Linked DNA regions of Mastigocladopsis repens PCC 10914. The protein of the gene in region 1 binds, or shares a complex with, the protein of each later gene. Links are inferred from orthologs where the notes say so. Each region holds a gene or a part of one and is shown on either strand. Other genes may lie near its edges.

Region 1 (7,024 bases):
TGACCATGCTTCAGCGCTTGTACAGGGGTTAGACCATTTAAAGCTGGGTTGCGTCGGTTTAACCAACTGATTTGCGATAAAGCAGGAACCTTGAGAGCTTTTAAGACATCTGGTAGTCCATCAATAACGCCGTCTGAACCGTGAGGATCGAATTGCCAGCGTGGAAACTTCCAAACACCATTATCTTCAACTGCAACTAAGCTGTTATTTTTCCGTCGATCATGTGGTGTCTGACGACTTTTTGCACCCAGCAGTTTAGCTACTTCAGATGCTGAGAATGAATCTTTGAGTAACTCTTGTCTCCACTCAAAATAATTTTTCAGAGCAGCAAGTTCTAATTCTCTTTGCTCATCTTCACTGATTGGATCGACACCAAGTTTTGCCGCCAAGTCAGTGTTATTGTGAGATGACTTTGGCTTGTCATGGGTCATTTCAAGCTGATCTGCTAAACATTTAATCTCATCTTGCGGTAAACAACTGAGAGCCTTCACAACCTTTGCAATGAGTTGTAGCCGCTGTGGTGTTACAGCTTTTGTTGAACGAGAATATATTGTCGTTGTGACAGGTTTGGTTGAATCTTGGTCTGTGTATGAGAGAGTTATTGCAGTCATAATCCCCTCCTTTGGGGATGGACAAGAACATGTATAAGCTGATTAAGGCTGTTGGACAACTGATAATTTGTCACTGTATTCGCTTCCTGTGTGTAAGAGATGTCCAGAACCTACATCTCTAGAATCACATTTGGCTGAGTGATTTCCGGTAAGTGTTATGATTGATTTATGTATGAGATATGCATGACTTGTGCATTAAGGATAAAAAAATAGCAGATTAAACTATAAAAGTTATTTCTTCTAGGGTATAATGGCAAGACGCTCACTTCAAGCATCTGATCAGGGAATTAAAAAAGCGCAAGCTGCCCTCATTCGTAATTCACTTACACAACAAGCGTTAGCAGAAGAACTAAGTATTAGCCGTCAGCCAGTGAGCAAATTTTTCCAAGGGAAAGCTGTTGACCGCTACATTTTTGTCACAATCTGCGAAAAGTTAGGACTGGAATGGGCTGAGATTGCTAGTTTATGCTCAATTCCAAATGTAGATGATGCAGCAAGTACTTATCAGATAGAGAGTCTGGTGCAGACGGTACGAGAAAAAGTTCATGAGAGTGTTCAGAGGCGTTGTGGCATAATACGCTTGCTTGATAGAGAGCAGCCGATGAGGTTGGACAGCATATACACAGATGTGAATATTTTAGAAAGAGTCACTGGACGCAAACGGCTTTCCATTCCAGAATTGTACGAGGCTTGTGACGAGGAGAACTTTGAGCCTTTTAGCTTGAGCAACATTTCCCAAGAACAAGTCCTAGGACTCGAAGCGGTAGAATGCTACGACAAGCTGATGATTTGGGGAAAACCAGGTTCGGGCAAAACGACATTTTTGAAATGGGTAGCAACGCAATGCAACTCAGGTCAGTTTCTGTGTAATACTGTCCCTATTTTTATCACCTTGAAGGACTTTGCCCAGACTAGCGGACAACCAAGCTTGTTGGACTACATGACAGCACAATTTGAGGAATGTGGAGTTGTTGAACCCCAAGCAGTTCAAACACTGCTGAGTCAGGGGCGAACGATACTTTTACTCGATGGATTGGATGAAGTCAGGCAAGCCGACCTTGATCGAGTGTTGCAGGAAATTCGCGCTGTTGCAACGCGGTTTTTTGCCAATTCTATAGTGATAACCTGTCGGATTGCAGCACAGGAATATACTTTTGAACAGTTCACCGAAGTGGAAGTTGCCGATTTTGATGACGAACAAATTGCTAGCTTTGCCGCCAAATGGTTTCAAGGTCAAGATGCGGTAAAAGCACAACGCTTTGTGCAAAAGCTGCAAGAACATCAACCACTCAAAGAACTAGCGACCAATCCCTTACTGCTAACCCTTTTGTGCCTGGTGTTTGAGGAAAGAGTTGACTTTCCAGCTAATCGTTGTGAGCTTTATCAAGAAGGGCTGGATTTATTACTGAAAAAATGGGATAATAAGCGCGGCATTGAGCGAAATCAGGTTTACAAACAATCCCGGCAGCATAAAGAAGACTTGTTAAGTCAAATTGCTTGGACTACCTTTGAACGTAGCGAGTATTTCTTCAAGCAAAAAGCTATTGAGGCAAGGATTTCCCATCATATCCATACATTACCTGAGGGTAGCACCTTTTTAGAAACACTTCAAGTTGACAGCGAAGATATTTTGAAGTCGATTGAAGTTCAGCATGGTTTACTTGTTGAGCGGGCAAGGGGTATTTACTCCTTTTCCCATATCATCTTTCAGAAATACTTGGCTGCCAAAAAAATTGTTTCTAGTCCACCTCATCATGCTGAAGAAGCTTTGCAAAACCTTGTCCGCCATATGAGTGAGAAGCGCTGGCGAGAAGTCTTTTTACTAGCAGTGGAAATGTTGCCAAACGCAGACAAGCTGTTGCAATTGATGAAACGCCAACTCGACAGTCTTTTGGCAAGCGAGGAAAAGCAGTATGAGGACGCTAAAAAGTTGCTTATCGATTGCCTCAACAGTGATTGTTACATCACTCATCAAGTGCGACAGTCAATTGAGGATACTTTGCTATTGCCCAACAAAGGCTCAAGCACCGTCAGTTGATGAATTAATGGCAGAAAATATTGATGAGTAATCCGCATCAGAAAATGACATTTTCATTGCCATCTCTATAATGTCCCGCACACCCTCAATGCTGCTGAGATTTAAACTCGTCGATTTTGCCTCTGAGATAAACAAATCTACGTCTTTCATCAAGTGTTTTGTCGGAAAGTTGGGATTAGCATAATTGCTCTCCAGCATCCGTTGCAACTTTTTGTCGAAAGTCGGTGCGTAAAGAGCACTCTGGCGCAGAATGTACATGAATAGATCTACGCTAACACCTTGACGTTGGGCAAAACCAACACTCAGGGCAAAAGCTGTTGTCATGGAAGCAATGAGTTGATTTAACGCCAGTTTCAGCGCCGCCGCAGTTCCTACGGGACCTACAAGTAGAGGCTCTGGACTAAAATGTTTGAATAACTCTAGGTGGCGTTGATATTGTTCTTGGTGTGCGCCTACCATCACAATCAGTTTGCCATCTTTGACTTCTGGAATGCTACCCAAAACCGGTGCTTCTAGATACTCTCCACCAGCAGCAACCACTGCATCTGAGATTTCTTTACTTTCTGTGGGAGTAATTGTCCCCATTTGAATGATGCTGCGTCCGGCGACAGATTGCCAAGCTCTATCCGAAAGCAAAACATTGTATATTGCTGCGGCATTACTCAGCATCATGATGGTACAATCAGCAGCACTAATTGCTTGGTAGGAGTGTGTTACGACTTCAGCACCAGCTGCTTTGAGTGGTTCTAATTTTTCTGGGGTGCGGTTATAGGCAATCACCTCTACATTTGCCTCTAACAACCTTTGAGCCATTGGTAGTCCCATTAATCCAGTCCCCAGAAATGCTACCTTCATTTTTCACCTTCCCTTGGTAAGCGCTTGCTTTTCAATCTTTTGATTTTAATTCTTTGAAGAGTAGGTATTGGAGAGTAGGGAGAGTAGAAAGAGTAGAGGGAGAAATGACTCCCTCATCTCCCGTAACTCGTAATTAGCCACCTGCCGCAAATGTCACCATAATCAGCACTGAAAGTAGAATTCCCGGAGTCAGTAGGGTTACTAGCGTTAACAGGTCATGAGGAGTCATAATTATTACTCTCCTGAAGTTATTATTTTTAATGTAATTACTGCTATGGTAGACCAATAATCACTAACATACTGTTAATAGCGCTTAACTTTTCACATTTGCATTTGGATTTGTTCTGGCACACTGAGTCCTTTCAACGGTTGTGCAGCCTCTTCAGTTGTCAGTCCTTTGCTCTGAACTAAGACACCAAACCCACCCAGTCCTAAAGGGTCTAAAAGCTGATGCAGGACATCCCGGCGATGCAGCAACTGTGAGATGGGTTGTTCTGTGTAAGAGAGGGCGGAAATTCGTTCTCCCAACCCTAAAGCCATCAAAAACAACGCTTGCTCCGTAAAACCAACTTTATCTAATCCACACCGCTCACCCCATCGTTCCAAAGCGGTAAAGTCAACATGAGCCGTTATGTCTTGTTCCCCAATATTGATATACGGGTCATTATGGCGCTGATGATGGTAATAACACTGTAGCGTCCCTTGCGATCGCCTTGGGTTGTAATAACGATTGGCAGAGTAACCATAATCAATAGTTAACAGGTATCCACGCTGCAAACGGTTCGCCACCAAACTCAACCAGTCCAAAGCGGCTAAGTTAACCTCGCTACGATAACTATCAGGGTAATCACTGATATTAATTTCCACAAGGTTAAAGTATTCCAAAAGCTTGAGTGTGGATGGCGTATCTGCAATTTCTACAAATGATGGTAGAGGAGTAGGGAGAGTGGGGGGAGATGGGAGGGTTTTTGACTCTTGTTGTGTTGTTACAAAAATCTCCCACAGTTTCCCTTGTTCGAGAACAAATTGATGCACGGGTAAAGCATCCACCAACTCGTTAGAAAAAAAGCAGCCAGTTATAGAGTGACTTGGTATCTCCTCTAAATCACACCAGCGCACAGAAAATTCTTGTAAGCGTTGCTGTTGTTCTTGCCTTAAAACAGGAGATTTTTCAACGATGACATAATCTAGAGCATTCCAAAAATCAGGGGACTGCTGCTGAATATATTTGAGGATATCCAAGGCTAATAGTCCTTGACCTGCTCCCATTTCTACCAAAGAAAATGGGACAGGTCGCTCTAAAATCTCCCACATTTGGACAAATTGCACCGCAAGCAATTCGCCAAAGTCAGCACCAAGGTGGACAGAAGTGAAAAAATCGCCTTGCTTTCCCAAGTTCACCGCCTTGGTGGAGTAGTAACCAAGTTCAGGGTGATATAACACCATGTCCATGAATTCGGCGAAAGTTATTCGCTTTTGGGAACTGGTAGCAATACGGTGTGCAATGACTTCACACAAAGCCGGATTGGAATTCATCATACTGTTGTCAAAGCAATAATGTAGAGACGTAGCATGCTACGTCTCTACGACAAAACCTGGTTTTTTAGCCCTAAGTCTGAATACTGAACCAGTGTTCTAGGAACGGAATTCTATTATCTATCTACAGAACCCATGATGATGTCGATACTACCCAGAATGACGACAATATCCGCCACCTTCACGCCTTTAAGTAAATGAGGCACAATTTGAACGTTATTGAAATCGGCTGCGCGAATCTTCCATCGCCAGGGGAAGACGTTATCATCGCCAATCAAATAAATTCCTAGTTCACCTTTGCCACTTTCTACACGGGAGTAGATTTCACCTTTGGGAATTTTGAAGGTGGGAGCAATTTTCTTGCTGACGTATTGGTAATCAGGTCCATCCCACTCGGATTTTTTCCCTGCTGCTAAACGCTTGGCTTCTAGGTTCTCGTAGGGACCACCGGGAAGTCCTTTGATAGCTTGTCTAATGATTTTTACAGATTCGCGCATTTCCCGCATCCGCACCACATAACGGGCGAAGCAGTCGCCGGCGGTTTCCCAATGCACTTCCCAGTCAAAGTCGTCGTAGCATTCGTAGTGGTCAACTTTCCGCAAGTCCCACTTCACCCCAGAAGAGCGTAACATTGGACCAGAAAGTCCCCAGTTAATGGCTTCTTCGCGCGAAATAGTGCCAATCCCTTCAACACGACGGCGGAAGATGGGGTTGTCAGTCACTAAGCGCTCGTACTCGTCTATTTTAGGTAATAGATAATCGCAAAAGTCCAGGCACTTGTCAACCCAACCATAGGGTAAATCAACCGCTACGCCACCAATACGGAAGTAGTTATGGTTGACCATCCGGTAACCTGTGGCGGCTTCCCACAGATCGTAAATCATTTCCCGTTCACGAAATTGGTAGAAGAAGGGAGTTTGAGCACCGACGTCAGCCAAGAATGGACCAAACCACAGTAAGTGGTTGGCGATGCGGTTCAACTCCAGCATGATGACGCGGATATAGCTGGCGCGTTTGGGGACAGGAATATTTGCTAGTTTTTCTGGTGCGTTAACGGTGACGGCTTCGTTGAACATTCCGGCTGCATAGTCCCACCGACTGACGTAGGGGACGTACATAATGTTGGTGCGGTTCTCCGCAATTTTTTCCATTCCCCGGTGTAAGTAGCCAATTACCGGTTCACAATCAACCACATCCTCGCCATCTAGGGTGACAATCAGTCTCATCACTCCATGCATGGAGGGATGGTGGGGACCCATGTTTAGCACCATTGGTTCGGTGCGGGTTTCTAATCTTGCCATAAAATCAGTGTTCTCCGGTCTTGGAAAATTTTAAAATTGAACCGTACAGCCGCAACAGAGCGCGGAGTTAGCGTTAAGTTGGAGAGAGGTTGGTCGTTGGTGGGTCTTGTTTGATGTTTCGTTTTGTTGCACTTATTCAACTATTATTATATGGAGCGTGAGATGCAGGGAATGGAGGCACAGGAATTTTTTCATGTGCCTGTGTTGAGTCGAGAGGTGATTTCGGGTTTGGCTGTCCGTCCCGGTGGGCATTATTTAGATGCAACGGTAGGTGGTGGCGGTCACAGTCGTTTGATTTTGGAGGCTGCACCGGATACTCGAGTAACGGCAATTGACCAAGATGAGGATGCTTTGGCGGCGGCGCAAAAGGTATTAGGGATGTTTGGGGAGCGTATAAAATTTATCTATAGCAACTTTGCTTCCTACGCGTTTCCTTATAGTCTGTTTGATGGTATAATTGCCGACTTAGGCGTTAGCTCCCACCATTTGGATACGCCAGAACGGGGTTTTAGTTTTCGTCGCGAAGCAAGTTTGGATATGCGGATGGATAGGGGACAACCTCTCACGGCTGCTGATGTGATTAATAGTTGGGATGAAGCTCATTTAGCAGATATTTTCTTTAAATACGGTGAAGAAAGGTTATCGCGGCGGATAGCCAGACGTATTGTCGAACGGCGTCCAAT
Region 2 (7,243 bases), 4.4 Mb from region 1 along the record:
GCAGCCAGAAATACCCATAGTGGTCATCCAAGGACCAGACGATGAAGAGTTTGTGCGTAGTCTCAAAAATTCCGCACCTTATATCAAAGTCACTTCTCCTGATGATATTGGCAAGTTGGCAGCGTTGATTGCTGGGGCAAATTTAATGCTATGTACTGATAGCGCACCCATGCACTTGAGTGTAGCGGTACAGACTTATACTGTCGCCTTATTTGGTCCGACAAACCCAGCGAAGTTATTGCCAAGAAGCGATAAATTTATTGCCATTAAATCCTCTACGGGTAAGATGGCAGATATCTCACCTAAAACTGTGTTGGAGAAAATTTGGGGTGGGTAAACCTGCTGTATTCCTAGACCGCGATGGTGTGTTAAATGTCGAGGCTGGCTACATTCACGCCGTAGAAGATTTACATTTAATTCCCGGTGTAGCAAAATCCGTGCGCCAGATCAATGACCGAGGTCTTTTTTGCTGTCTGGTTTCTAATCAATCTGGACCAGCTAGAGGTTATTATCCAGACACTCACGTACAAGCGTTACATCAGCGACTTTGCCGATTATTGGTAGAGGAAACTGGGGCGTTCTTAGACGCTTTGTATTATTGTCCCTACCTCAGCCCACCAGAAGGTGGTAAAGACCCAGAATACACTCGCTGGTCTACCTGGCGCAAACCCAACACAGGGATGTTGGTCGCAGCGGCTTGGGAACATGATTTGGATTTGAAGCACAGTTTTATGGTGGGAGACAAAGCGACGGATGTAGATATGGCGCACAATGCTGGTTGTGTGGGTATTTTGGTGCAAACCGGGTTTGGCGATCGCGTTTTGGCTGGTGATTACCAGCACCACACAAAACCAGATTACATTGCCAAAGATTTGGCTGTAGCCGTTGAGTGGATTTTGCACCAGCAACAGGTGTAAAAAAATACAACAAAACAAGTGGTACTGAGCTTCACCTCAGTACCACTTGTACCAATTTGGCTATTGCTAGATAAAATCCGCTTAAAAAGGCGGATTTTAGCTTATCTACTGACAAAATTGCCTGAGTTCTTGCCCAACTTCTAGTTGAGAAAAGATTTTTTGCTAATGACTAGCATAAACTAAAAATTTTAGGTAAATTCTTACAAAGAATGAATTCTTTTGTATAACTTGGTATACATTTGATGCGTTCTTTTGTAATTGAGTATAAGTTGGAAGTTGAGCTTGAGTAAAGCTTTGAGCCTAATTTGTGAAGTTAACACTAAGCTATTTAATAAATAAGCTTACAATGGCTCTTGAAAATCGACACAAGAGGGAGTTTAAAGTCTTGTTACGAAATTAATTAAGTGCAACTAAAAATTTACGTTAGAACAAAGATTAGTAACCTCAGTGCAGCAAGCTGAGGATTCTCGGCTGCTTGGTAACTGCTTGTTGCCATGTTATCAGGTGTAATTAGCTTACGGGTAGATCTAGGTGCCATGTTATGTGTTCCTTCACTTCCCTCTTGCTGTCAGGTTGGTGCATCGAAAAAGAATGTGACGAAATATTACAAGGAAAGACAGATGGCGATTCGAGTACATAGCTTTGTGAGCAGTGGAAAACGTTACATCCAAGTAGAGAGCCAACCTCAACATATTACTGGCATTTTTAGAACGCTCATGCACTTTTCCAAAAATATGCATCCCTATACGTCAAGAGATGTAGAAAGTGCCTGTTTTAGGTGTGAAGAAGATGGAACAATGACTTTCTACCAAGCTCAAAGCATTGATGTAGATCACTCAGCAGGAATTTGGACATATCTTGTCTATGAATGTCCAGTAGGTGAAGAAAAAGTTTTCCCAGACTCATCTATTGATACAAGTGCAAATTCTTTACAGCCCTTGTTTGCGGGTTATAAAATAGTTCAAGTAGCAGTAGATATAAAGGAGTATATTGAATGTCAATACATTCAAGATGAATATCTGGATGTTCAACTCCCCTCGGGTTGGAATACTCAAGAAGGGAGAAAAATCGCCAATCTTCTCTTAGAAGAATTTAGGGCGTTTAAATCATCTACTATATTTGCAGAACGTGCTGGCAAAGAATACATGAGATCCGTTTTCAATGGCTTTATTAAAGCTGCACAAGAAGTCTTAGAAAACGGTCGCACCCTGAAAGATTTTGAATCTGCTCAATACGATGTGCTAAGGAAGATTAGAATCCATGACATGGCAAATTTGATTCTTGAATATAACGATTATCGCATCTGGCAAGCGGCATTACCGACTAAATCGAAAGCAGTTGAATATGCTTTTAGTACAGCATTAAAACTCATATGCCGTATTAAGTAGCCTTGAGCTAAGGACTAAAAAATTAGTCATAGTTATTAGTGGCTTATTTTACTAATGACTAATCACTAAAACATCTCAAACAAGGCATCATCTAACTCATAACCTAGGAGTTGCGCCATCGACTGGAGGCGAGATTTATTAGGAATGCCCTGCTGTTGTAACCAGTCATTTAAAACAAACAGCTTGTGCATCAAAAAGATTTCCAAAGCTTCAGGGTTGTACTGAATACCTTCTCTGGTGCTGAATTGATGCGGTACAAGCATAGCTGCATAACGGGCAAATTCCCCTGCTTGCCAATCAAGTAAAAATAGTAACCAAGGATAGCGAGTATCCAGGCGGATAAACCACATCCGCACTTCTGGGACTTCTGAGAGTTCCCGTGGATCGCCTGGTTGTAAGACATAGTTTATATCAAAACGTAGCTGCTGCTCGTGGGATGCGATCGCCCCCTCTTGCAGCAGTTTTTCAATCTCTGTCACTACAGGGGAGAGATCCAAGCTGTTAATGCAGTCAGTATTGAGTGAGATGGTGATTGTCATCGAGTCAAAAAATAGCCTCGACAATTCATACTACTCTTTTCTGGCTCAAAAAACTTTTCTTATCCCTTACCTCTTTCCCAGTTAAGAAAGGGCAGGGTAGTTTCATTGTCATTAAAGAAAATCTGAAAGTCTTAATCCTTCATTTCCCTTTCTCGAATTGCTCACGAATGAAGAACGAAAAAATGGAATTTTGGATTTCCTCTCATGACTTTGAAACAGCCCTGCTCTTTGGAGCACAAAGAGGGGCTGAGGATAGGGTACAACCGCTCTAATAAGCGTCCTGCAACTCATAGAAGTCAGGGGACACGTAATCCTTACGCAAAGGCCAACCGACCCAATCTTCTGGCATTAAAATCCGCTTAAGGTCTGGATGTCCTTCATAGATGATGCCGAACATATCGTAGGACTCGCGTTCTTGCCAGTCTGCTGCCTTCCAAATCCAGTACACTGAAGGCACTCTGGGGTTCTCCCGTGGAAGGAACACTTTGAGACGTACTTCCTGGGGACGGTCAGCATTATCACTGAGTTTCACTAAGTGATACATACTAGCCAACTCCTGCCCTGGTCCAGTGTCAATGCCACACTGAAACTGGAGGTAATTAAACCCGTAAGCATACAGTGCAGTACAAGTTGGGAGCAAAAAATCTGGCTCTACCTTAATGATTTCTACACCTCTATGATCTGGTTCTAGAGACTCATGGGCAAAGTCGTTTTCTGTCAACCATTGGGAAACTTCACCCGCTTTCACCAGTGATTGTTCTTCTGCTGGTACTGGTTTCGATTCTTCAGCCACGGTTGGTTTCCTCCTTTTGTACCCTCTGTGTCATAAGAGCAGGTGGAATTGGCATACCTATTGCTTCCGTCAATTCCTTCGGCGGTGTAATGCGAGACTCAGTCTGCAAATACTTACCCGTGAGAATTTGCTCTGCGGGCTTGAGGTTGTGAGTTGTGCTGTAGTAGCGGTGGGTTTGCGTAATCCGATTCCGCTCTTGCATCGAATCATTTGCTATCTTCTTCCGCAGCTTAATAATCGCGTCAATAATCGCTTCTGGACGGGGCGGGCAACCGGGTAAGTAAACGTCCACTGGAATCAGTTTATCGACTCCACGCACTGCTGTGGGGGAATCCACGCTGAACATACCGCCAGTAATCGTGCAAGCACCCATAGCAATTACGTACTTTGGTTCTGGCATTTGCTCATAAAGACGCACAAGCTGAGGTGCCATCTTCATGGTGATTGTGCCTGCGGTAATAATTAAGTCAGCTTGGCGGGGGCTAGAACGGGGAATCAGACCAAAGCGGTCAAAGTCAAATCGGGAACCAATCAAAGCCGCAAACTCAATAAAGCAGCAAGCGGTACCAAACAGCATGGGCCAAAGGCTAGAAAGCCGTACCCAGTTGTAGAGGTCATCAACCGTGGTCAGGATGACGTTTTCTGACAAATCTTGGGTTACTGTAGGACGCGAAATCGGGTTGAGGATGCGCTCTTTTTGCTGCTGCTCTATGTTAGTATCTAAGACCATTCCAAAGCTCCTTTACGCCATGCGTACACTAGGGCAACGACAAGAATTGCAATAAAAACTAGCGCTTCAATAAATGCCAATAGCCCAAGACGGTGGAAGGCAACCGCCCAAGGATACAAAAATACAGTCTCTACATCAAAGATGACGAAGACTAGCGCGAACATGTAGTAGCGGATATTGAACTGAATCCAGGCTCCACCAATGGGTTCCATGCCGGATTCGTAGGTGGTGCGCCGTTCTGGGTTGCGACCACTTGGTCGCAGGAGCTTGGACGCTGATAGAGCTAGGGCAGGCACTAGGCTACAGACAATGAAGAAGCCTAGAAGGTACTCGTAACCACTAAGAACAAACACAATGAATTTCTACCGCTTTTAGTGCTAATAAATTTGTCAGACTAGTGCTCTTGGGAGGGGAGCCACTGCGTTGGCAAGCCAGCGCTCCGCACATACCCGAAGGTTAACCTTCTTTTACATTATATCTTTTTGACTTTTTTGAATCCTGAGAAACCGAGCTGGAGATGATTTGATTGGTTTTTGCTTAAGATAGAAAAACCTAACACTTATGTCATAATTTTTAACGTATATTTAAGATTTCCCTCTCACCAACGCTAAGAGCCATGAGCGAACAAGCTGTTGAGACGACCGCGTTAGACCGCTATGAATGCCGTGCCTGCGGTTATGTTTATGAACCTCTGAAGGGGGACGACAAGCATGATATCGTCCCTGGGACACCCTTTGCAGAATTATCTTCTACTTGGCGATGTCCAGTTTGCGGTGTCAAAAAGACTTCTTTTGCGAACATTGGTCCTGCTGGTCAAGCATCTGGCTTTCAAGAAAATTTGAAATATGGTTTAGGTGTGAATACCCTCACACCCACCCAGAAGAATCTTCTGATTTTCGGGGCTTTGGCTGTTGCCTTTTTGTTTTTTATGAGTCTCTACGGCTTAAAATAAGACGCGCTCTTAACAGAACAGTAGGGTGGGCAATGCGAACCTCATACCAAACCCATACACAAACTCACAAATTCAAAAAAAATTAACAGATACAGATGCTCTCAATTGTGAAAATTTGCCAACGAATACTGGCTTTGTTCGTGGTCATCCTAGTGTGTGTTGGTTGTAGTCATGTCTCCTCAACCAGCTACAATCCTTGGGAAGTTATTTCCGTCCCAACAGACGCAAAACTACTGGATATTGCCTTTACTGATGACCCTCAGCATGGTTTCCTAGTAGGCAGTAATGCTACTCTTTTGGAAACAAAAGACGGTGGTGAGACTTGGCAACCTCTGGAATTAAAACTGGATGACCAAAGATACCGATTTAACACTATCAGTTTTGCTCTTAAAGAGGGGTGGATAGCTGGAGAACCTTCTCTACTGTTACATACCACTGATAAAGGTCGTTCTTGGTCACGTATTCCCTTGAGTGAAAAGCTACCAGGTAGTCCTGTTAGTATTGTGGCACTTGGACAAAACAAAGCTGAGATGGCTACAAATGTGGGAGCAATATACAGAACCACAGATGGCGGTCAAAACTGGAAAGCGCAGGTGGAAGAAGCCGTGGGTGTGGTTCGTAACATAGAACGTTCTGCTGATGGCAAATATGTTGCTGTTTCTGCAAAGGGTAACTTCTACTCGATTTGGGAACCAGGGCTAAATGCTTGGATACCTCATAACCGGAATAGTTCCCGACGGGTAGAAAATATGGGATTTACCGAAAATGGTCAAATGTGGATGTTAGCACGGGGTGGTCAGGTACAGTTTACTGACCCAGCTAACCCCCAAGAGTGGCTAGAATCTCAATATCCAGAACTCTCTACCAGCTGGGGCTTACTCGATTTGGCTTATCGCACGCCCGAGGAAATTTGGGTAAGTGGCGGTAGCGCTAATTTGCTGCGGAGTCCGGATGGCGGTAAAACCTGGGAAAAAGACCGTGAGGTTGAAGCAGTTCCCGCAAATTTTTACAAGATTGTGTTTCTCAACCCAGAAAAGGGGTTTGTTATTGGCGATCGCGGTGTTTTACTGAAATATAATCCCAATATCGCAGCTGCTTCTAAGTCAGAGGGGTCTTGAGTATTTGTGCTTATTAATGAGAAAGAAGTTACGAGGTGTAACTCTTTCTTAACTTTGTAGGATAATGATCTCAATAACAATCTTTGTGAAGGTAGGGATATAAATGTCGGGTACTACTGGAGAACGTCCATTTTCGGACATTATTACTAGCGTTCGTTACTGGGTGATCCACAGCATCACCATCCCTGCACTATTTATAGCGGGTTGGTTATTTGTCAGCACTGGCTTGGCATACGATGTGTTTGGTACACCTCGCCCTGATGAGTATTACACACAAATACGGCAGGAATTGCCAATTGTCAATAACCGTTTTGATGCAAAACAACAAGTAGAGCAATTTAAGGCAGAGTAGTTTGAAATCATGACTAGCGGAAATAATATCAATCAACCAATTTCGTATCCAATTTTTACAGTCAGATGGCTTGCAGTTCACACCCTAGCTGTGCCAACTATATTCTTTTTAGGCGCGATCGCCTCCATGCAGTTTATTCAACGCTAGGAGAAAATCATGGAAAGAAACCCCAATCCCAACAATCAACCAGTTGAACTTAACCGGACTTCTCTTTACCTAGGACTGCTACTAGTTTTCGTTCTAGGGATTCTGTTTTCCAGTTATTTCTTTAACTAACTGGAACGAGGGCTATTGACCGCTGTTTATTTTTTAACTTTCGTCGAAAATTTTTTATTAAGGGAGGAGAGACTGTGTCTGGAAGTGGCAGAATTCCCCTATGGGTTGTTGCGACAATCGCAGGGTTAGGCGTAATTACCGTTGTAGGTATTTTCTTTTACGGAGCCTACGCTGGACT

What was found.
Region 2: the proteins of MAS10914_RS0122850 (region 1) and ndhC are in contact, whole or in part, in a cryo-EM structure (PDB 6ZJN), measured with the Thermus thermophilus proteins. The link is inferred for Mastigocladopsis repens PCC 10914 from one-to-one orthologs. Residues at the interface, in WP_223903221.1 of Thermus thermophilus: Met26, Thr27, Asn29, Gly31, Pro32, His34; in WP_096411116.1 of Thermus thermophilus: Glu45, Ser46, Asn48, Pro50, Ala51, Gly52, Glu53.

The regions. Positions count from the first base shown.
Region 1 is NZ_JH992901.1:4,677,492-4,684,515, forward strand. What follows is about bases 4,250-7,024. They hold MAS10914_RS0122850 (NAD(P)H-quinone oxidoreductase subunit H), read right to left. Parts: upstream 6,342-7,024; coding sequence 5,157-6,341; downstream 4,250-5,156. Other genes in these bases: MAS10914_RS0122845 (class I SAM-dependent methyltransferase), read right to left, coding at 4,250-5,040; rsmH (16S rRNA (cytosine(1402)-N(4))-methyltransferase RsmH), read left to right, coding at 6,492-7,024. Also shown: MAS10914_RS0122830 (hypothetical protein), read right to left, coding at 1-611; MAS10914_RS30855 (NACHT domain-containing protein), read left to right, coding at 862-2,649; MAS10914_RS0122840 (NAD(P)-dependent oxidoreductase), read right to left, coding at 2,632-3,504; more of MAS10914_RS0122845, read right to left, coding at 3,826-4,249.
Region 2 is NZ_JH992901.1:267,532-274,774, forward strand. Bases 3,040-6,033 are described here. They hold ndhC (photosynthetic/respiratory NAD(P)H-quinone oxidoreductase subunit C), read right to left. Parts: upstream 4,721-6,033; coding sequence 4,358-4,720; downstream 3,040-4,357. Other genes in these bases: MAS10914_RS0103290 (NAD(P)H-quinone oxidoreductase subunit J), read right to left, coding at 3,113-3,637; MAS10914_RS0103295 (NADH dehydrogenase subunit K), read right to left, coding at 3,630-4,367; MAS10914_RS0103305 (rubredoxin), read left to right, coding at 4,984-5,319; MAS10914_RS0103310 (photosynthesis system II assembly factor Ycf48), read left to right, coding at 5,415-6,033. Also shown: MAS10914_RS0103265 (glycosyltransferase family 9 protein), read left to right, coding at 1-337; MAS10914_RS0103270 (D-glycero-alpha-D-manno-heptose-1,7-bisphosphate 7-phosphatase), read left to right, coding at 330-917; MAS10914_RS0103275 (hypothetical protein), read left to right, coding at 1,538-2,305; MAS10914_RS0103280 (CRR6 family NdhI maturation factor), read right to left, coding at 2,371-2,844; more of MAS10914_RS0103310, read left to right, coding at 6,034-6,437; psbE (cytochrome b559 subunit alpha), read left to right, coding at 6,541-6,789; psbF (cytochrome b559 subunit beta), read left to right, coding at 6,799-6,936; MAS10914_RS32525 (photosystem II reaction center protein L), read left to right, coding at 6,946-7,065; MAS10914_RS32530 (photosystem II reaction center protein J), read left to right, coding at 7,140-7,243. UniProt on the Escherichia coli protein: NDH-1 shuttles electrons from NADH, via FMN and iron-sulfur (Fe-S) centers, to quinones in the respiratory chain. The immediate electron acceptor for the enzyme in this species is believed to be ubiquinone.